Regions from separate parts of the Streptomyces sp. NPDC060366 genome, predicted to be linked through region 3. Evidence: riboswitches for the same ligand, from Rfam matches in the RefSeq annotation. Region 3 holds a riboswitch; each other region holds the start of a gene.
The links. Region 3 has a riboswitch for cobalamin ahead of ACFWHU_RS05070 (cobalamin biosynthesis protein). Riboswitches for the same ligand answer to the same signal wherever they lie in the genome.

Region 1 (7,090 bases), on a different contig from region 3:
GCGGGTCTTCAGGCCGCAGTCCGGGTTCACCCAGAGACGTTCGGCCGGGATGGCCTCAAGTCCCTTACGGAGAAGGGCTGTCGCTTCTTCGGTGCTCGGGACGCGCGGGGAATGGATGTCGTAGACACCGGGTCCGGCCTCTCGCGGATAGCCGTGCGCGGCGAGTTCGCCGGCGACCTGCATGTGGGAGCGGGCGGCCTCCAGACTGATGACGTCGGCGTCGAGGTCGTCGATGGCCTGGACGATGTCGCCGAATTCGGCGTAGCACATATGGGTGTGGATCTGGGTGTCCGGGCGTACCCCGCCGGTGGTGAGGCGGAAGGACTCCGTCGCCCACGCCAGGTAGTCGGCGTGATCGGCGGAGCGCGGGGGCAGTGTCTCGCGCAGAGCGGGTTCGTCGACCTGGATGACCGAGGTGCCCGCCGCCTCCAGGTCGTTGACCTCGTCGCGCAGGGCGAGTGCGACCTGGCGGGCGGTGTCCCCGAGCGGCTGGTCGTCGCGGACGAAGGACCAGGCGAGCATGGTGACGGGCCCGGTGAGCATGCCCTTCACCGGACGGCCGGTGAGCGACTGCGCGTACGAGGTCCAGCGCACCGTCATCGGCTCGGGCCGGGAGATGTCCCCGGCGAGGACCGGCGGGCGTACGTAACGGGTGCCGTACGACTGCACCCAACCGTGGTTCGTGGCGACGTAACCGGTCAGCTGCTCGGCGAAGTACTGCACCATGTCGTTGCGTTCGGGCTCACCGTGCACCAGGACGTCGAGCCCGGCCTTCTCCTGGAAGGACAGGACCTCCCGGATCTCTTCCTTGATCCGCTCCTCGTATCCGGCGGTGTCGATCCGCCCGGCGCGCAAGTCGGCCCGTGCGGTGCGCAGTTCGGCGGTCTGCGGGAAGGAGCCGATGGTGGTCGTCGGCAGCGGCGGAAGGCCGAGGCGCGCCCGCTGCGCCGTGGTGCGTTCGGTGTACGGCTGGGAGCGCCGTGCGTCCGCGTCGGTGACGGCGGCGGTGCGGGCGCGCACGGCCGGGTCGCGGGTGAGCGCGGAGCCGGCCCGGGAGGCGAGGGCCGCGCGGTTGGTGATGAGTTCGGCCGTGATGGAGTAGGTGCCCTGCCCGAGTCCGCGCGCCAGTACCGCGATCTCCTCCGTCTTCTGCCGGGCGAAGGCGAGCCAGCGGGTGATCTCGGGGTCGATGTCGCGTTCGGCGCCGGCGTCGAGGGGGACGTGCAGCAGGGAGCAGGAGGCGGAGACGTCGACGCGGTCGGCGAGGCCGAAGAGCGTGCCCAGTGTGGCGAGGGACTTCTCGTAGTCGTTGATCCAGATGTTGCGTCCGTTGACGACGCCCGCTACCAGGCGCTTGCCGGGAAGCCCGCCCACGGCGGCGAGTGCGTCGAGGTTGGTGGCGGCCGATTCGGTGAAGTCGAGCGCGAGCCCGTCGATCGGGGCCTTGGCGAGCACGGGCAGCGCGTCCCCGAGCCGCCCGAAGTAGGAGGCGACGAGCAGCTTGGGCCGGTCGGTCGCACCGCCCAGGTCGCGGTAGGCGCGGGCGGCGGCGTTCAGCTCGGCCGGGGTGCGGTCCTGCACGAGCGAGGGCTCGTCCAGCTGCACCCAGTCGGCGCCGGCCGCGCGCAGGTCGGCCAGGATCTCGGCGTACACGGGAAGGAGCCGGTCGAGCAGTGTCAGCGGCTCGAAGTCGGCGGCCACGCCCGGGGCGGGCTTGGCGAGCAGGAGATAGGTGATGGGCCCGACCAGGACCGGACGGGCGGTGAGGCCGAGCGCGAGGGCTTCCCTGAACTCGGCGACCTGCTTGGTCGGGTCCGCGGAGAAGTCGGTGTCCGGGCCGAGCTCGGGCACCAGGTAGTGGTAGTTGGTGTCGAACCACTTCGTCATCTCCAGCGGCGCGACGTCCTGGGTGCCCCGCGCCATCGCGAAGTAGCCGTCCAGTGAGTCGGCGGCGACCGCCGCGCGGTGCCGCGCGGGGACGGCGCCGACCATGACGCTGGTGTCTAGGACGTGGTCGTAGTAGGAGAAGTCGCCGGAGGGCACTTCATGGATGCCGGCGTCGGCCAACTGCCGCCAGTTCGAACGGCGAAGATCCTCGGCGGTCTTCCGGAGGGCGTCGGCGTCGACGCGGCCCTTCCAGTAGCCCTCGACGGCCTTCTTCAGTTCCCGGTTCTGTCCCTGGCGGGGGTAGCCGTACACGGTGGCCCGTGCTGCCGCGGCTGCGGACTGCGCTGTCACGGAACTCTCCTTCGCGAGATGTGTCCTTGAGTCCCGGGGACGGGACGCGGGCGCGAAGGGACGACCGACCGTGCGGACCACGTCGCGCGTTGCGCGCGACTGCCGCTCGATATGTACGCCGACCCGCCCACGAGGTCACCGGAACAACCGCGCGCGATCGTTCACGCACGGGCAACGGGCAGGTCTTCGGACTCGTGGGCCCGTCTCGTATCGGTCACGAGACACCTACTGGCCGTCGCTTCCCAGACCCGTCCGGGCCCAGTGCGTATGACGGCGGTCGTTCCCACTCACCGCTGCGGGGCAGTCCCGGATTCCCACCGGGTTCCCTCTTACGACGCACCTGCCTGGCGGACAGGAACGAACCAGCTGCACCGACCAGCCTAGAGGGCCCAGTGGCGGGCGCACACGTGTTGACCACATCGCGGACGGTGAAATGGACGAGCCGGAACGCGGGCGCGTGCCGGCGCGACGCCGTCGCGATTCCCGGTGCCGCTCAGGACGCGGCGGGCCAGTCTCCGCGGCCCGCCAGTCGCACGACCAGGGCGGCGATGTTCCACGCGTCGTCGTCGCCCCGGTGGTGGCGGCCCTCCAGCGGGAGGCCGGCCACCCTCAGTGCCTGGGCCATTCCCGGGCGGCGCCGCAGGCCGTAGGAGGCGGTGAAGGCGACCTTCGCGTTGGTGTGCCGGTGGCCGAAGGGGTACTCCGTACCCGTCCGCCGGCACTGGCGGGTGAACTGGTTACGGTCGTAGTCGCCCCAGCTGGCCCAGGGAAGCCGGCCCGCGCGGTGGTGGCTCGCCAGTACCCGGCAGGCTTCGGCGAAGGGCAGCCCCCCGGCCACCTCGGCGGGTGTCAGCCCCGTCAGCTCCGTACAGAACGGGCTCACCTCGGACCGGGCCGGGCGTACCAGCAGCCGGTGCTTGGCGAGGCGCTCGCCCGCGCGCAGGTCGACGACCGTCAGCCCGATCTCGATGATCTCGCTCACCTGCCCGAGTGGCGGCTCTCCCTCCCAGCAGGTCGCCTCGACATCGACCACGTTCAGCAGGTGCCCCTCGATGTCCATGGGGGTCAGGGTAGGAACGACCACCGTCCCGAGTCATCCGGATTAACGGCGTCGGGCCGACTACGCGTCGTCTCCCCCGGACGCCCCGCCGCACGGGGCGACTTGGTGGCTGTGGGGAAGGTCGCGCGTCAGGGTGGGGACGGGGCGCGGGATCGTACCGAAGTCGTGGTCCGGGTCGACGGGAAGGCGGTTGATGACCGCTTCCAGACGGGCCGGAAGCGTGGGGCGGCTGCCGGAGCGGCACTGGGTCAGCAGCTGGTGGCGGATGCTCTCCGGCAGCAGCGGGCGTGCGGCCGGGGCCGGTTGTGCGCTGTCCGGGGCCGTCAGTCTGCGGGCCTCCGCGCGCCAGTGCCGGGCGTCGCTGAACTCGGCACGCCGACCGTGGGCGAGGTAGAGGCAGAAGGCGGCGGTGCGGTTGCCGCCACCCGCGGCGAACTGCCACCAGAACTGGGCCGCGTCGTGATCGCGCGCCAGGTGGAGCAGCGCGCCGAAGACGACCGCGCCCTCGGGGTCCGGCCGGTCGTCATCGGCCAGACGTGCCAGGGCCGTTGCCGCCTGTGGGGTGTCGACGATGAGGGCGACCGCGAGGTCGAGATCGCGGGCCGCCTGCTCGTGCGCGGCGGGAGTGCGCGGCGCGCCGGTGGCGGAGTCGGGATGTACGCGGGCGGCCTTGGCGTCGACCCGTTGCCGGGCGGCTTCGGTGTCGTAGTCGGTGTAGGTGTCGACGAGGACCTCTGCCTGGTCCAGCAGGGCGCCGATGGAGGCGTGGTCGTTGGTGCGCACGTCTACCCTTCCGTCTCGGTCGGTTCGATGGCCAGGCTGAGTTCGCGTGCCAGGCGGCGGCGGGCGTGCTGTGCCTGGGATCGTACGGTGGCGAGCTCGATGCCGAGGTACTCCGCGACATTCTCCTCGTCCTCGCCGAGGACGAACCGCAGGACAATGACGTCGTACTGACGCTCCGGGAGTTCCGCGATGGCGCCGTACAGGCCGAGTTCGTCTTCCAGGACGGTGAACTCGTCACGGGTGTCGTGCCGGAGGAGTTTCGCGATGGCCGCGTGGAAGGCGGCGGTGCCGACCAGGAGCGGCTGAAGTCCGCGTTCGCCGAGCCAGCGGTGGGTCTCTTCCTTCAGCAGCGACCAGGCGTACCGGGAGACCGACTCCTGGGCGAGGGCGTGTTTCCAGTCGCGCTTCAGGTGTGCGCAGGCGTTGTCCACGACGGTCTCGGCCGCGGGCCGCCCGCCGACCTGGGTGTGGGCGTAGCGCATCCATAACTCGCGGTGGTAGTCGTGGAAGGCGTCGAAGGTCAGTCCCAGCCGTCCCTGTCGGGAGTCCTCGCCGGGGGCGTCTCTGGGGCTCGGGGCGTTGGCGCCCCGTGTCTTGGGGGTTGGTGCGGCCATCACGTTCCGCTCTCGGACGCGGGGGTCGGCGCGTCCGGCGTCAGGGCGGCGCCCGACGGTGTGTGGGGGGCGTACTGCGGACTGCGGAGGTGGCGTGCCCCGGCGCGTACTTCGGTTGCCGGGAGGCGAATCGCCTGGGCTTCCCGATCGAGTTCCACGCATGTCCTTGGGGGGGCTGGGGCACCGTGCCGCTCCACGGTGGAGGGGATGTCGGTGGAGACGGGATGTCTCACTCGACAGCCAACCGGATGAACGGGCTCCTTGTGCAAACCTTCGGTCAATTATCTTCGCCGACGGTAATAGTATGACTACTTAGACGTTCGGGTGGCGGTTTCGGAAACGTGTTCCCGTTCGTCCGAACGGGCCGCCATGGCCCCGGCGGAACGCCCCCGCTCCCACGGTTGTCCCGTGCGGACGACGGGAAGTGAACCCCGGTGGCGGAGGGGGCGTCGGCGCGGCGCGTACCCGGGCCGCGGACACCGGACAACCCCTGGGGGCGTGGCATGACGGAGAACGGCACGGTGGACCTGAAGCTGGATCAGGCGCATTCGGCTCGGATGTACGACTACTACCTCGGCGGCACGACGAACTTCCCCGCCGACCGGGAAGCGGCTGGCAAAGCCCTGGCCGCCTTCCCCTCCCTCCTGGCCACCGCGCGCATCAACCGGCGCTTCATGCGGCGCGCGACGCGGTTCCTCGCCCAGGAGGGCATGACCCAGTTCTTCGACATCGGCACGGGCATCCCCACCTCCCCCAACCTCCATGAGGTCGCCCAGGAGGTCACCCCCGCGGCGCGCGTGGTCTACACGGACAACGATCCGATCGTCCTGGCCCATGCGCGGGCCCTGCTCCACAGCCACTCCGAGGGCCACACCTCGTACGCGCACGCCGACGTCACCGACCCTGCCGCGCTGCTGGCGACACCGGAGATAGCCGCCACGCTCGACTTCGAGCGGCCCATCGCGCTGAGCCTCAACGCCCTTCTCCACTTCGTCACCGACGACCGTGTCGAGGGCGGCGCGCACGGCATCGTCGAACATCTCAAAGCGGCACTCCCCTCGGGCAGCACCCTCACCATCACCCATGTCACCCCCGACTTCGACCCCGAGGGAATCGCCCGGCTCACCGGCGCCTACCGCGCCGCCGGCACCCCCGGCCAGGCGCGCCCCCACGCCGAGATAGCCCGCCTCTTCGACGGCTGGGAACTCCTGGCCCCCGGCGTCGTCCCCACCCAGCGCTGGCGCCCGACCGAGGGGGACCAGGCCGAGAACGTCACGGACGCGGAAGCCGCCTGCTATGCGGGAATCGCCCGCAAGCCCTGATCCGAGGGCTCCCGCACGCCGTCAGCCGACGGCCTTCTTCACGAGGGCGGCGATGGTGGCTTCGGTTTTCTCGCTCAACTCGGTCACGGCGAAGGACGTGGGCCACAGACCGCTGTCGTCGTCGAGGTTCGCCTCGGTGGTGAAGCCGAAGGTCGAGTAACGCTCCTTGTCGACGTGCCCGCTGCGGAAGAAACACACCACCTTCCCCTTCCTGGCGTAGGCCGGCTGGCCGTACCAGAGCTTCGGCGCCAGTTCGGGGGCGTTGGCGGTGACGACGGCGTGGATACGTTCGGCCACCGCGCGGTCCGACGCCTCCATGTCCGCGATCTTCGACAGCACGTCGAGTTCCTCGGCGGCCGCCTTGTTGCCCCGGCCACGGGTCGTCTCCTTCTTCAGCTCCGCGGCGCGCGCCTTGATGGCGGCACGTTCCTGCTCGGAGAAGCCGGTGCTGGGGCTCATCGCTGTCACTCTCCCGGTCGTGATCGGTGTGAAGTGCCTCTGACGCTAACCGTGCCGGGAGACCTGACGCTTCTTCATTCGTGACCGGTTCGACCAACGGCGTTTCTCATTTAGGTTAGGCTAAGCTAACAATGCGTCGCCACGGACACCACGAGAGACGGAGACCATGACCGAACGGACCGCGACGCCCGCAAGAGGCAGCACCGTCGTCGTCAAGTTCGGCGGCAATGCCATGGTGGACGCCGACCTGCGGCGGACATTCGCCCGGGACGTCGTGGAGTTGTGGCACGCCGGCCTGCGCCCGGTCGTCGTACACGGGGGCGGGCCGCAGATCAGCGCGATGCTCGACCGCCTCGGCCTGGAGACCCGGTTCGAGGCAGGTCTGCGGGTGACCACACCGGAGACCATGGAAGTCGTGCGCATGGTGCTGAGCGGGCGGGTCCAGCGGGAGTTGGTCGGCCACATCAACGCCCACGGGCCCTTCGCCGTCGGTATGACGGGCGAGGACGCGCACACGATGACGGCCGTACGGCGGTCCGCCTGGGTGGACAGCCGGCAGGTGGACATCGGCCTCGTCGGCGACATCGTCGAAGTGAACCCGGACATGGTCCGCA
Region 2 (7,090 bases), on a different contig from region 3:
GCGATGGACAACACCCGGTCCCGCCTGGCCATGAGGCCCGACGTCTCCACGTCGATCAAGGCCCAGTCGTAGGCGTAGTCACCCGTGATGGGCATGTCGACGGCGGCGGAGGCGAGTTCCATGGGCCAAGGATGATGCGATATCTACCCTGCTTCAACCCAGATGACGTTATGTCCGGAGTTAGGGGCAGGTGAAGGAGAGGAATGTTGCCGGTTCCCATACGCCTCACACCCCAACGTACCGATGTGCGAATGTAGTTCACCATCCAACGCGGACCGTACGACCCCGGTCACGGTCCGCGGGCCGTACACCCGTCATCAGTACGGGGCGCCGCGTCGCTGTTCCCACGTCTGGAGTGTCACGCTTCGCGGCCCGCTCTCCCTCACCACCAGTGGTTCGTCCGTGAGTTGGAAGCCCGTCGCACGCGCCACCGCCGCGCTCGCCGCGTTGGCCGGTTCTATCCGGAGCACCGCGCGGCGGGCTCTCGCGTCGTGGAACGCGTGCGGGAGCATCAGGCGTACCGCTCGGGACGCCAGGCCCCGGCGGCGGTACGGGGCGCCGATTCCGTAGGCGAGTTCGACCTCGGAGCCGTCCCCCGCCGCAACGAACAGCAGCACCTCGCCCATGGGAGTGTGCCCGTCCGTCGTGATGGCGAGCTGGAGCGCCTGGCCCGTCGCCCGGCGTTCGTGGGCGCGGGTCACATACGCGCGCGCCGCCGCCTCGTCGAACGGCGCCCGCAGCGGCGTCCAGCGGTCCATCTCGGGATCGTCGAAGAGCGCCGACAGGGCGGGGACGTCCGCATCGGTCCATTCGCGGAGTTGAAGGCCCTCACCTGCGGGGAGGGGGGTATGAAACATGGGGTCATCGTGCCCGAGCCCCGTGGAGCGTTCCACGGGGCCCGGATATCACGAAGGGCGCTTTCTAGAAGTCGTCGTCGAAGCCGACCGTGCCCTCCACCGCCACCTGGTACGCCGACGGGCGGCGTTCGAAGAAGTTCGTCAGTTCCTGGACGCCTTGCAGCTCCATGAACGAGAACGGGTTCTCGGAGCCGTACACCGGCGCGAAGCCCAGGCGCTGGAGGCGCTGGTCCGCGACGCACTGGAGGTACTCGCGCATCGACTCCGTGTTCATGCCCGGCAGGCCCTCGCCGCACAGGTCGCGGCCGAACTGGAGCTCCGCCTCGACCGCCTCCTTCAGCATGTCGGTGACCTGCTGCTGGAGCGCGTCGTCGAAGAGTTCCGGCTCCTCCTTACGGACGGTGTCCACGACCTCGAAGGCGAAGTTCATGTGCATCGTCTCGTCGCGGAAGACCCAGTTGGTGCCGGTTGCCAGCCCGTGCAGCAGGCCGCGCGAGCGGAACCAGTAGACGTACGCGAACGCTCCGTAGAAGAACAGGCCCTCGATACAGGCCGCGAAGCAGATCAGGTTCAGTAGGAAGCGGCGCCGGTCCGCCGCCGACTCCAGGCGGTCGATCTTCTCGACCGAGTCCATCCACTTGAAGCAGAACTGCGCCTTCTCGCGGATCGACGGGATCTCCTCGACCGCGTCGAACGCCGCCGCGCGGTCCGCCGGGTCCGGGAGGTAGGTGTCGAGCAGCGTCAAGTAGAACTGGACGTGCACGGCCTCCTCGAAGAGCTGGCGCGAGAGATAGAGCCGAGCCTCGGGGGAGTTGATGTGTTTGTAGAGCGTCAGCACCAGATTGTTGGAGACGATCGAGTCGCCCGTCGCGAAGAACGCGACCAGCCGGCCGATCATGTGCTGCTCGCCCGGGGAGAGCTTGGCGAGGTCGGTGACGTCGGAGTGGAGGTCGACCTCCTCGACCGTCCAGGTGTTCTTGATCGCGTCCCGGTAGCGCTCGTAGAAGTCCGGGTAGCGCATGGGGCGCAGGGTCAGTTCGAAGCCCGGGTCGAGCAGGTTCTTCTCTACGGCAGGGTTGGTCATTACTGGCAGGCCTCGCAGGACTCGGGGTTTTCCAGGGAGCAGGCGACGGCGTCGGCGTCCGGCGCCATCTGTGCGGGTACGGGTACGGCGGCGGCCACCGGCTGCGACTTCGCCGCGCGGGCGATCCGCGTCGCCGGGCGCGACCGCAGGTAGTACGTGGTCTTGAGCCCCTTCTTCCAGGCGTACGCGTACATCGAGCTGAGCTTCCCGATGGTCGGCGTCTCCAGGAACAGGTTCAGCGACTGGCTCTGGTCGAGGAACGGGGTACGCGCCGCCGCCATGTCGATCAGGCCGCGCTGCGGGATCTCCCACGCCGTGCGGTACAGCTCGCGCACCTCGGCCGGGATCCAGCCGAAGCCCGCCACCGAGCCGTTGGACTCGCGCAGCGCCTCGCGGGACTGCGCGTCCCACACGCCGAGCTTCTTCAGCTCGGCCACCAGATAGGCGTTGACCTGAAGGAACTCGCCCGACAGCGTCTCGCGCTTGAAGAGGTTGGAGACCTGCGGCTCGATGCACTCGTACACCCCGGCGATCGAGGCGATGGTGGCCGTCGGCGCGATGGCGAGCAGCAGGGAGTTGCGCATACCGGTCTTCGCGACGCGCGCCCGCAGCGCATCCCACCGCTCGGGCCAGTTGAGCTCCACGTCGTAGTGGTCCGGGTGCAGCACCCCGCGCGCGGCGCGGGTCTTCGACCAGGCCGGCAGCGGGCCCTCGCGCTCGGCGAGGTCGCAGGACGCCTCGTACGCGGCCAGCATGATCCGCTCGGCGATACGGGTGGAGAGCGCCGCGGCCTCGGCGGAGTCGAACGGCAGCCGCTTCTTGAAGAAGACGTCCTGGAGGCCCATCACACCCAGGCCCACCGGGCGCCACTTGGCGTTGGAGCGGCCGGCCTGCTCGGTCGGGTAGAAGTTGATGTCCACGACCCGGTCGAGGAAGGTCACGGCGGTGCGGACGCTGTCGTCCAGCCGCTCCCAGTCCAGCTCGCCGCCCTCGGTGACGAACGCGCCGATGTTGACCGAGCCGAGGTTGCAGACGGCCGTCTCGCCGTCGTCCGTGACCTCCAGGATCTCGGTGCAGAGGTTCGAGGAGTGCACGACGGCGCCGGGCTCGGCGGTCTGGTTCGCCGTACGGTTCGACGCGTCCTTGAAGGTCATCCAGCCGTTGCCGGTCTGCGCGAGGGTACGCATCATGCGGCCGTACAGCTCACGCGCCGGGATGGTCCTGCGAGCCTTGCCCGCCGCCTCGGCCGCCCGGTACGCCGCGTCGAAGTCGTCGCCCCACAGGTCGACCAGCTCGGGCACGTCGGAGGGCGAGAACAGCGACCAGTCGCCGTCCGCGTCGACCCGGCGCATGAACTCGTCGGGGATCCAGTGCGCGAGGTTCAGATTGTGCGTACGGCGCGCCTCCTCGCCGGTGTTGTCGCGCAGCTCCAGGAACTCCTCGATGTCCGCGTGCCACGTCTCCAGGTAGACGCAGGCCGCGCCCTTGCGCCGGCCGCCCTGGTTGACGGCGGCGACGGAGGAGTCCAGCGTCCGCAGGAACGGGACGATGCCGTTGGAGTGCCCGTTCGTGCCGCGGATCAGTGAACCGCGGGCGCGGATACGGGAGTACGAGAGGCCGATGCCGCCCGCGTGCTTCGAGAGGCGCGCCACCTGGTGGTAGCGGTCGTAGATGGAGTCCAGCTCGTCCAGCGGGGAGTCCAGCAGATAGCAGGACGACATCTGGGGGTGGCGGGTGCCGGAGTTGAAGAGCGTGGGTGAGGAGGGAAGGTAGTCGAGCCGGCTCATCAGGCCGTACAGCGCGGCGACTTCGTCCATGGCGGCCGGGGAGTCGTCCTTGGCCAGCCCGGACGCGACGCGCAGCATGAAGTACTGCGGCGTCTCGATGACATCGCGGTTGATCGGGTGCCGGAGCAGATAGCGGCTGAAGAGGGTGCGCAGGCCGAAGTAGCCGAAGCGGTCGTCGGCGGCGGGGTCGAAGAGCGCGTCGAGGCGGGCGGCGTGGCGGGTGACGAACGCGGCCGTACGGTCGGCGATCAGACCCTGCGCGTGGCCCACGGCGACCGAGGAGGAGAAGGAGACGGCACCCTGGCCGGCGGCCTCGTCCGCGATGGTGCGGGTGAGGAGGCGGGCGGCGAGACGGGAGTACGCGGGGTCCTCGGAGATGAGCCCGGCGGCGGCCTCGGTGGCGAGTTCGCGCAACTCGGCCTCGTCCGAGGCGGCGTTGCGGCCACGGAGCGCGGCGGCGGCGACCCGGCCGGGGTCGGTGTCGGCGAGGTCGGCGGTGAGGTCGGTGAGGAGCCGCAGAAGGCTCGTACCGGGTCCGTCGGCCGGTACGGCCGTGTCCCGTCCCCGCTCTGAGATCGCTGAAGCCGGATCGGCTGGCGCGATGGTCACGTGGTGCTCTCCCTCGCTCGGCTCTGGGCCACGAGGAAGGGGGCACGGCGGCGCACGCCCGCGTACGCCGTCCCGGAAACGGGCAGCGCGCGGCGCGGCGTCCACCGGCCCAGCCTCGGGGCCCGGACGTCTCGGCACCCGGATCGGTCGAGCCGGATGCGCCGTCGGCAGGTGCTCGGACTCACGGGCGCGACAAAGCGCACCACAGCACACCGTTGCGGGACAGTTCCGGATTTCCACCGGATTCTCCTGCGGCGACAGCAGACTTGAGCATACATGTGGGGCTCGTTGGCGACGGCACCCCCCACATGTTGTGTCGTGGGTGTTCAGCCTTGCCCTGGATCGACCCCGAAACGCCTTAGATTTCCAGGCTGTAGGTGAGCAGGGACAGCCCCGGGACGGGAGACCAGTCGCGCTCCGGGGTCCGTACGAAGCCCAGGCGCTCGTAGATCCGGTGGGCGCCCAGCATTGCCTTCTGGGTGGACAGCCGCACCCGTACGCACCCCTCGGTGGCCCGTGCGCGGGCCACGCACTCCCGTACCAGCGCGTCGCCGACACCCCGCCCGCGCGCGGCGGACGCGACGGCCAGCATCCGGAACTCGGCCTCCCCGTCCCCGGCCAGATCGGCCCACGCGGACGGTCCGGAGACGTGGGCCACCCCACCGAGCACGCGCCCGTCCCCGCCGACGGCTACGAGCACCTCGGCCCCCTCGGCACGCGCCGCGACGTCCCGCAGGGTCGCCAGATAGGGGTCCCCATCCCCGAAGTCCAGCAGCCCGTCGTCCAGATAGGCGCGCGCGGTTATCTCGCCGAGCGCGTCGTACTCGGCGGGCTCGGCCGCTCTGATGGTGAAGTCGGTCGCCGGCCGTGTCGTCTGATCCATCCATGCAGTGTGCGACACGACGAGGACCGGCCGCACTGACCCCGCACGACGAAGGGCCGCCACTCCCCGCAGGGGAACGGCGGCCCTTCAGTCACCGCTCAGCAGCAGCGGAACCCTTCCCTCGGGTCCGCCTCGCGCGCGTCCATGCGGCTCCGTTCGAAGGCCCGGCGCGTCACAGGCTCCGCCGTCGGGTCACAGGCGCGGGTGTGGGCCACGTAGTGGTCGTACGCCGATTCGCCCGTCAACTCCCGTACGTACCAGCGGATCCGGCCCACCGCGTGGCGCACCTTCGCCGCGGAGGTCATGACGAGCCCGTCCCCGCACCCGCCCCGGCGGACGCCTTCGCCTCCGCCGCCGCCAGTTCCGCCTTCTCCTCCTTCGTCGGGAACATGCCCGCCGGTGCGACCAGTTCCGACTTCACGTACGGCGTCTCCGAGAGCTTCACGCTCTCCGGGTGCCGGATCGCCTTGTAGCAGACCCGTCCCGCGTCCACGATGACCACGATGATCAGGATCGCGAAGAGCGCGCAGAGCACGCCGTCCACCGTCGAGTTGGTGACGACCGTGTGCATGTCGTCCATCGTCTTCGCCGGCGGGAGCACCTCGCCGTTGTCGATGCCCGTCTGGTAGACCTCGCGCTGCTTGAAGAAGCCGACCTTCGGGTCCTCGGAGAAGATCTTCTGCCAGCTCGCGGTGAGCGTGACCGCCGCGTCCCAGGCCAGCGGAACCGCCGTCACCCAGGCCCATTTGAGCCGTCCGGACTTCACCAGCAGCGTCGTGCAGACGGCGAGCGCCACCGCCGCCAGGAGCTGGTTCGCGATGCCGAACAGCGGGAAGAGCTGGTTGATGCCGCCCAGCGGGTCGTGCACGCCGACCCAGAGGAAGTAGCCCCACGCGCCGACGACCACGGCGCTGGCGAACCAGACGCCCGGCTTCCAGCTGACCTGGCGCATCGGCTTGTACACGTTGCCGAGCATGTCCTGGAGCATGAAGCGGCCGACGCGCGTACCGGCGTCCACCGTCGTCAGGATGAACAGCGCCTCGAACATGATCGCGAAGTGGTACCAGAACGCCTTCATCCCCGCGCCGCCGATGACGGACGAGAAGATCTCCGCCATGCCGAGCGCGAAGGTCGGCGCGCCGCCGGTGCGGGACAGCAGGCTCGACTCCTCGACGTCCTTCGCCGCCTGGGCGAGTTGGTCCGGCGAGATCGTGAAGCCGAGGTTGGCGACCGCCTGGGAGGCGGATTCGACCGTGCCGCCGATGACTCCGGCGGGGGAGTTGATCGCGAAGTACAGACCCGGGTCGATGATGCACGCCGTGATCATCGCCATGATCGCGACGAACGACTCGGTGAGCATCGCGCCGTACCCGATCATCCGGATCTGGGTCTCCTTCTGCACCATCTTCGGCGTGGTGCCCGAGGAGATGAGTGAGTGGAAACCGGACAGCGCGCCGCACGCGATCGTGATGAAGACGAACGGGAACATCGATCCGGCGAAGACCGGACCGTCACCGCGGCTCGCGAACTCCGTGACCGCGTCCATCTTCATCGTCGGCATCGCGACGACCACACCGATGGCCAGCAGCGCGATCGTGCCGACCTTCATGAAGGTCGACAGATAGTCGCGCGGCGCCAGCAGCATCCAGACGGGCAGTACGGACGCGAGGAAGCCGTACACGATCATCCAGATGACCAGCGTGCCGGCCTCCAGCGTGAAGGTGTCGGCGAGCGACGACTCGGCGACCCAGCCGCCGGCCACGATCGCGAGCAGCAGCAGCGCCACGCCGATGAGCGAGACCTCGCTGACCTTGCCCGGCCGCATCACCCGCAGATACACGCCCATGAAGAGCGCGATCGGGATGGTCAT
Region 3 (7,090 bases):
CGTCCGCCGCTGTCGAGGAGGAACGGGTCGCCGCCTTCCACGGAGGCGACGCCGTGGTGGATCTCGTATCCCTCGACGCGCTCGCCCAGCGCCTCGCCGACGGGCCGCGCCAGGGTCTTCTCGCGGGCGAACTCGACGCGTACGGGCAGCAGTCCCAGTCCGGCGACGGCGCCCGCGCGGGACTCGACGTCGTCCTCGATGTGCTCGCCGAGGAGTTGGTAGCCGCCGCAGATCCCGAGGACCGGGCGACCCTCGGCGGCGCGCCGCAGCAGCGCGTCGGCGAGACCGCGCTCGCGCAGCCAGGCCAGCGCGCGGACCGTGCCGCGTGTGCCGGGGACGATCACCAGGTCCGCGTCGGCGATCTCGTCGGGGCGGTCCACGAACCGCACCACGACGCCCGGTTCGGCCGCCAGCGCGTCCACGTCGGTGAAGTTGGACATCAGCGGCACCGCGCAGACGGCGACCCGCAGGACCTCTTCTCCGTACGGAGGTGCCACCACCGACTCGCGTACGGCGCCGCGCAGCGAGACCCGCAGGCCGTCCTCCTCGTCGATGCCCAGACCGTGCCGGAAGGGCAGCACACCGTACGTGGCGCGGCCGGTCAGCCCGCGCAGCATCTCCAGACCCGGCTCCAGCAACGACACGTCGCCGCGGAACTTGTTGACGAGATAACCGGCGATCAGCGCCTGGTCCTCGGGGCTCAGCAGCGCCGTCGTACCGAAGAACGACGCGAAGACGCCGCCCCTGTCGATGTCGCCGACCACGACGACCGGCAGCCGGGCCGCCCGCGCGACACCCATGTTGACGATGTCGGTACGCCGCAGATTGATCTCGGCCGGACTGCCGGCGCCTTCGCAGATCACCGCGTCGTACGTGCTCCGCAGCTCCTCCAGGCACTCCACGACGGTGCCGAGCAGCGTCTCCTGGCGGCCGGGGCCCGCGCCGTCGCCGTGGTAGCCGCGGGCGCTCAGTTCACCCACCGGCCGCCCCATCAGCACCACTTGACTGCTGCGGTCGCTGCCGGGTTTGAGCAGGACGGGATTCATCAGCGCCGTCGGCTCGACGCGCGCGGCCTGCGCCTGCATCGCCTGCGCCCGGCCGATCTCGGCGCCCTCGCGCGTCACGAACGAATTCAGCGACATGTTCTGCCCCTTGAAGGGCGCCACCTTCACGCCCCGGCGTACGAGCCAGCGGCAGATGCCCGCCGTGACGACGCTCTTTCCGGCGTCGGAGGTGGTGCCCGCGACGAGCAGCCCGCCGCCGCGCCTTCGCCCTCCGCCCATCGACCCCTCGCTCATCGGGCCCTCCTCTTCAGGAGGTTGCCGGCCAGCAGCCGCCCGGCCACGCAGACGCCGAGCGCGAGCGCGCCGACGCGGCGCGACAGCCGGACCGCCCGCTCGATGTCGGCCACCTCGACCGGCCGTCCCCCGCCGCCCAGGACCGGCCGGTGCTCGACCCGTCCGCCGTACGCGAGGGTGCCGCCGAGCCGCACGCCCAGCGCGCCCGCGAACGCCGCTTCCACGGGGCCCGCGTTGGGGCTCGGATGGCGGCCCGCGTCGCGCCGCACCACGCCGAGCGCCCGCGCGGGCGCGCCGCCCGCCACCGCCGCCAGCGCGGCCGTCAGCCGGGCTCCCGGCCAGCCGGCCACGTCGTCCAGCCGCGCCGAGGCCCAGCCGAAGCGCAGATGGCGCGGCGAACGGTGCCCGACCATCGCGTCCAGCGTGTTGACGGCGCGGAACGCGACCAGCCCCGGCACCCCGCCGAACGCGCCCCAGACCAGGGCTCCCACGACGGCGTCCGAGGTGTTCTCGGCGACGGACTCCACGACGGCGCGGGCGATCTGTTGCTCGTCCAGGCTCTGCGGGTCCCGCCCGCACAGCCGCGGCAGCCACTCCCGCGCGACCTCCACGTCACCGGCCGCCAGCGCCCCGCCCACGGCGCGCGCCTCGCGCCCCAGCGACGTACCGCCCACCACGGTCCAGGTGACGGCGGCGGTCAGGACGACGGACGCGGCCGTACGGTCCCGCAGTCCGCGCGAGACGAGAGCGGCCACCCCGGCCGCACCCCCGGCGCACACGACGGCGTGCAGCGCGCCCCAGCCCCGGTGGTCATGCCACAGCAGACGCTCGACGGCGCCCGCGACCCGCCCGAAACCCGCGACCGGATGGCCGCGCCGGGGGTCGCCGAGGAGCCGGTCGGCGAGCAGACCGGCGGCGGCGCCGTACGCGAAAACGCTTCCCGGGGCCGGTACTTCACGGCCCGCCGAATACTCGGCACGCATCGCTCAGCCCGCCGATACGCCTCGGGAGGTTCTCGGGGGTCTCGTACTCACAGCACTGGACGCGACAGCTGAACCGCAGCCGGGCATGGCGACATGTCCTCACTCAGGGTCCGCGCCCTGGTTCGACGTGATGCGGCGACAAGAGTTCCTGGCTCCGGGAGACATGGCTGTCTCCCGTCACAGTGGCGGGACCGCGCCGGATTCGCACCGGCTTCCTCTTCGCTGTCGCCGTATTGGCCTCGGCAGTCCACCACGCGTGCGAACCCCCGTCAACCGGGCTTTGACCTGCGGCGGGGCAGTGTGCTGAGGCCCACACGGCGCGGCTGCCCACGGGACCGGAACGCGGCTGAGGGGGGCGACCCGGTCCGGGCCACCCCCCTCAGCCGTGCTCGATCGTCCCGCTCAGGCGACGATCATGTAGATCCCGTACGACACGGCCGCCAGGCACAGACCGAAGCAGACGTACGCGCCGGTGCGGGCCAGCGCCGCGGAGCCGGAGCCGGTGGAGCCGGAGGCCGTGGCCGACGCGCCCGACGCGCCCTTCGAGAGCCCCACGATGCCCAGGGTGAACAGACCCACCAGAGCGATGGTGGCCACGAGACTGACGCCGAAGACGGAGCCGAGCGCCGCCCAGTCGATGTTCATGCTGAAAGTGTCCTTCGCTTCGTCAGACCGTCGCGGTCCGGGCCGGTTCGGCGGTGGGTTCCCCGGGGCCCGGGGCCGGGATGGTGGCGGCGATCTCCGACGCCGGGCCGCCCACGGGGGGCGGGGTGACGGCGGCGATGGCGGCGGTCACGACACCCACGGGCTCGGCGGCGGCCGGCTCGTCCGCCTCGTTGACGTTGGTGTGGTCGACCGGCTGACGGCGCGACGCCAGCCAGATGACCGCCGAGAGACCGACGAGCAGCGCGGCCGTGACCGCGACACCCCACGGACCCTGCTTGGTCAGGAACTCGGCGCCCGCGGCGACCAGACCGGCGGCCGGCAGCGTCAGCCCCCAGGCGATGAACATCCGGGTGGCGGTCGACCAGCGGACGACTCCGCCCTTGCGGCCGAGGCCGGCGCCCATCACGGCACCGGAGCAGGACTGCGTGGTGGAGAGTGAGAAGCCCAGGTGGGAGGAGGCGAGGATGACGGTCGCCGCGCTGGTCTGGGCGGCGAAGCCCTGCTGCGGCCGGAGGTCGGTGAGGCCCTTGCCCATGGTGCGGATGATGCGCCAGCCGCCGAGGTAGGTACCGAGCGCGATCGCGACACCGGCGGAGACGATGACCCACATCGGGGGGTTGGAGCCGGGGGCGAGGACGCCGCCGGTGACCAGCGCGAGGGTGATGACACCCATGGTCTTCTGCGCGTCGTTGGTGCCGTGGGCGAGGGAGACGAGGCCGGCCGACGCGATCTGTCCCGCGCGGTAGCCCTTCGCCGTGTCCTTCTCGTCCGTGTTGCGGCCGATGCGATACGTCAGCCGGGTGGCCAGCATCGCGGCCAGACCGGCCACCAGCGGCGCGGCGAGCGCCGGGAGCAGGACCTTGGTGACGACGACCCCGCCGTTGACACCGGAGGTGCCGACGGACATCAGCGTGGCGCCGATGAGTCCGCCGAACAGAGCGTGGGAGGAACTCGACGGAAGGCCGAGCAGCCAGGTGAACAGGTTCCACAGAATGGCGCCGACGAGCGCCGCGAAGATGACTTCGGTCTGGATGCCCTGTTCGTTGATGAGCCCGCCGGAGATGGTCTTGGCGACCTCGACGGACAGGAACGCGCCGACGAGGTTGAGCACGGCGGACATCGCCACCGCCGTCTTGGGTTTCAGTGCGCCGGTCGAGATGGTCGTCGCCATCGCGTTGGCGGTGTCGTGGAAACCGTTCGTGAAATCGAACACGAGAGCCGTCACGATCACGATCGCGAGCAGCAGCGTGATGTGTTCCATTTACCCAGGCAATCGTTTGACGTCAGTGGCCGTTCAGGAACGTAGGGATGCTGAGTGAACGGAAGATGAACTGAGGCAGGCGTTGCGGTGACTCCCAACAGAGTGTGGTCGCTCCGCTTGTGAACGGGTGTGTCACTCCCGGTGCCGGGGGCGCCACGCGGATTCCGCTCGACCCGTGCGGCGCCCCGCCCCCGCTCCGATTCCGCCCCGATTCCGGCCCCCTGCCGGGCATCCGGCGCGGCCCGCCCGCCGGGGTCGGCGGCGGGGAGAGATTCACCTCACCGAGGGACCCGCGGACCCCGCGAACTCCCTTGCGCCGACTGGCAAAATCGCCGCATGACGGAAACCGGACACACGCACGGACACGACCACGGGAGCGGGCACGGGCACGAACAGGGGCACCCGGACGGGCCGGAGATCGAACAGGCCTGGCGGGACCTCGTCGCGACCGCCCGCCGGAGCGCGGCCGACGGACTGGTCGTCGGCACCTCGGGCAACGTGTCCGTACGCGTCGGGGAGCTCGTCCTCGTCACGCCGAGCGGAGTGCCGTACGACCGGCTGACGCCAAAGGACACCGTCGCCGTCGACCTGGACGGCCGGCAGGTCGTCGGCCGCCTCCGGCCCACCAGCGAGCTGCCGATGCATCTGGAGGTCTACCGGAACTCCACCGCCGGCGCCGTGGTGCACACCCACGCCGTCCACGCCACCGCCGTCTCCACCCTCGTCCCCGAACTCCCGCTGATCCACTACATGGCGGCGGACTTCGGCGGGCCGGTCCGGGTCGCCCCGTACGCGATGTACGGCACCGACGCCCTGGCGGAGCACATGCTGCGCGCGCTGCGCGACCGCACGGGCTGTCTGCTTCAGAACCACGGCACCCTCACCTACGCGGACACCCTGGACAAGGCGTACGACCGCACGGCACAGCTGGAGTGGATGTGCCGTCTGTGGCTCACCGCCACCTCCGTCCCCGGCCGTACGCCGGCCCTGCTCTCCCGGCAGCAGGTACGGGACGTCGAGGAGCAGCTCAGGGGCTACGGCCAGCGCGGCTGACCACGCGGGATCGGCCCCCCGCGGGCCGCCGGAACCTCACCCCGGACGCCCGCTCCACTGGCCGTACCGGCCGTCCGTACCGACACTGGGGGAATGCGCCCGGCCAGAGCGACGGCAGCAGCCGTCACCACAGTGATCGGTGTCGGCACGGCCGCTGTGGCGGCCGGCCGGTACGCCAGCGACGCCGCGCTCAAGGCGCCCCCCGGACGACCACTGCCGGGCGACCCACGGCTCGCCGTGCACGCCACGGCCGCCGGCCGCGTCACCCTGACCCGCTGTCTCGCCTCCCTGCGCCCCGGCACGTACGGCCTGGAGTCCGCGGACGTCCAGGCGGTCGTCGGTCCGGTCATCGACGACGTACCGCACCCCGCCGACACGGTCGTGCGCAGACTGGAACGCGTCGGGCGGGGCACCCTCCACGCCGGCAGCCGCGTCCGGCTCACGCCCCAGCTCCACCACGGCGACCCCGCCACCGCGCTCGGCATCGACTTCGACCAGGTGGAGTTCCCCGGCGAACTCGGCCCGCTGCCCGGCTGGTTCGTGCCCGGCAGCCGGGACACCTGGATGATCACCGCGCACGGCCTCGGCACCACGCCGGAGCACCCCATGAACGTCCTGGAGTTCCTGGTGGACCAGCAGTTCCCGGTGCTGAACCTGGCCTACCGGGGCGACCGCGGCGCCCCGCACTCCCCGGACGGCCTCGGGCACCTCGGCGACTCCGAATGGCGCGACCTCGACGCGGCGATCCGCCACGCCGTCCGCAACGGCGCCGAACACGTCATCCTGTACGGCTGGTCCGTCGGAGCCACGATGGCCCTGCACGCCGCCGGGAAGTCCGGACAGCGTGACCGGATCAGCGGACTCGTCCTCGACAGCCCGGTCCTCGACTGGGAGGCCACCCTGCGCGCCCTGGCCACCGCACGACGTACCCCGGGCCTGCTGCTGCCCCTCGCCGTCCGCGCGGCGCAGGGCCGGACCGGACTGCGCGGCGGCAGACTGCCCGTGGTCGCCGACCCGGGGAGACTCCGCGTCCCGACGCTGATCGTCCACGGCCCCGACGACGCCCTCTCCCCCTGGTACCCGTCCCGTGAACTCGCCGCCCGCCGCCCCGATCTGGTCACCCTGCACACGGTCTCGGACGCCCCGCACGGCGCGATGTGGAACGCCGACCCCGTCGGCTACGAGGAGACGCTCCGCCGCTTCCTCACTCCCCTCATGTAGCCCCGCGCCCCAAGGGCCCCACCGCGGCGCGACTTCCGTACGGAGGCGGTCGGAGCACGCCCCGGCCACCCTCCGGTCCGGTGTCTTGCCTGGCGTGTGACCGGCCGCTGGAGGCCCGGCCCCGAGGTTCCGTTTGGGCTTTCGGGCAATCAGCGGGAAGACTGCACCCGTGACGTCCCGAAAGCCTGATGAGCAATTGGCGCGCAACTCCAGACTCCGACTCGTCCGCCCGCGAGCCTTGACCACGGCCCGACGGGCCGTGACCACCGGACGAACACGTCCGGCGCCCCGTCCGCCGGAGGGCACACCACCCCCCGCCGAGCTGGCCCGTCAGGCGCGGGCCGTCCTCGCCGACTCCGTACGGATCGCCCGCTGGGCCGCGGCCGACCGGGACCCCGGCGCGGGCCCGCTCGCCCCGAAGGCACGTGAACGGGCCGCCACCGCCCTGGAGTTGACTCCGGACCAGGTGAGCGCGGGCTGGGATCGCGCCAGGCTCGCCGGGCTCGTCGAACTGCACGGCACCACCGCACGCCCCGGCTGGCGCCTGCGCGCCTGGGACCGCGACGACTCCGCCGTCCTGCGCGGCTGGGTCGCCCTCTTCGACGCCT

Region 1: it holds a riboswitch for cobalamin, as region 3 does, so the genes downstream of both, metE (5-methyltetrahydropteroyltriglutamate--homocysteine S-methyltransferase) here and ACFWHU_RS05070 (cobalamin biosynthesis protein) in region 3, are expected to answer to the same signal.
Region 2: it holds a riboswitch for cobalamin, as region 3 does, so the genes downstream of both, ACFWHU_RS11040 (ribonucleoside-diphosphate reductase subunit alpha) here and ACFWHU_RS05070 (cobalamin biosynthesis protein) in region 3, are expected to answer to the same signal.

What each region holds. Positions count from the first base shown of each region.
Region 1 covers NZ_JBHXDC010000005.1:386,739-393,828, forward strand. Annotated here, with positions in the region: gene metE (5-methyltetrahydropteroyltriglutamate--homocysteine S-methyltransferase) at 1-2,238, opposite strand, end outside; cobalamin riboswitch at 2,398-2,601, opposite strand; gene ACFWHU_RS16630 (exonuclease domain-containing protein) at 2,732-3,298, opposite strand; gene ACFWHU_RS16635 (hypothetical protein) at 3,359-4,081, opposite strand; gene ACFWHU_RS16640 (RNA polymerase sigma factor) at 4,084-4,695, opposite strand; gene ACFWHU_RS16645 (SAM-dependent methyltransferase) at 5,199-6,017, shown strand; gene ACFWHU_RS16650 (DUF1801 domain-containing protein) at 6,039-6,476, opposite strand; gene argB (acetylglutamate kinase) at 6,643-7,090, shown strand, end outside.
Region 2 covers NZ_JBHXDC010000003.1:465,474-472,563, forward strand. Annotated here, with positions in the region: gene ACFWHU_RS11025 (TerD family protein) at 1-122, opposite strand, end outside; gene ACFWHU_RS11030 (GNAT family N-acetyltransferase) at 318-857, opposite strand; gene ACFWHU_RS11035 (ribonucleotide-diphosphate reductase subunit beta) at 922-1,941, opposite strand; gene ACFWHU_RS11040 (ribonucleoside-diphosphate reductase subunit alpha) at 1,941-4,337, opposite strand; cobalamin riboswitch at 4,486-4,618, opposite strand; gene ACFWHU_RS11045 (GNAT family N-acetyltransferase) at 4,696-5,220, opposite strand; gene ACFWHU_RS11050 (YbdD/YjiX family protein) at 5,319-5,525, opposite strand; gene ACFWHU_RS11055 (carbon starvation CstA family protein) at 5,522-7,090, opposite strand, start outside.
Region 3 covers NZ_JBHXDC010000002.1:48,714-55,803, reverse strand. Annotated here, with positions in the region: gene ACFWHU_RS05075 (cobyric acid synthase) at 1-1,298, opposite strand, end outside; gene ACFWHU_RS05070 (cobalamin biosynthesis protein) at 1,295-2,281, opposite strand; cobalamin riboswitch at 2,401-2,548, opposite strand; gene ACFWHU_RS05065 (hypothetical protein) at 2,684-2,926, opposite strand; gene ACFWHU_RS05060 (inorganic phosphate transporter) at 2,949-4,208, opposite strand; gene ACFWHU_RS05055 (class II aldolase/adducin family protein) at 4,545-5,261, shown strand; gene ACFWHU_RS05050 (alpha/beta hydrolase family protein) at 5,355-6,482, shown strand; gene ACFWHU_RS05045 (hypothetical protein) at 6,742-7,090, shown strand, end outside.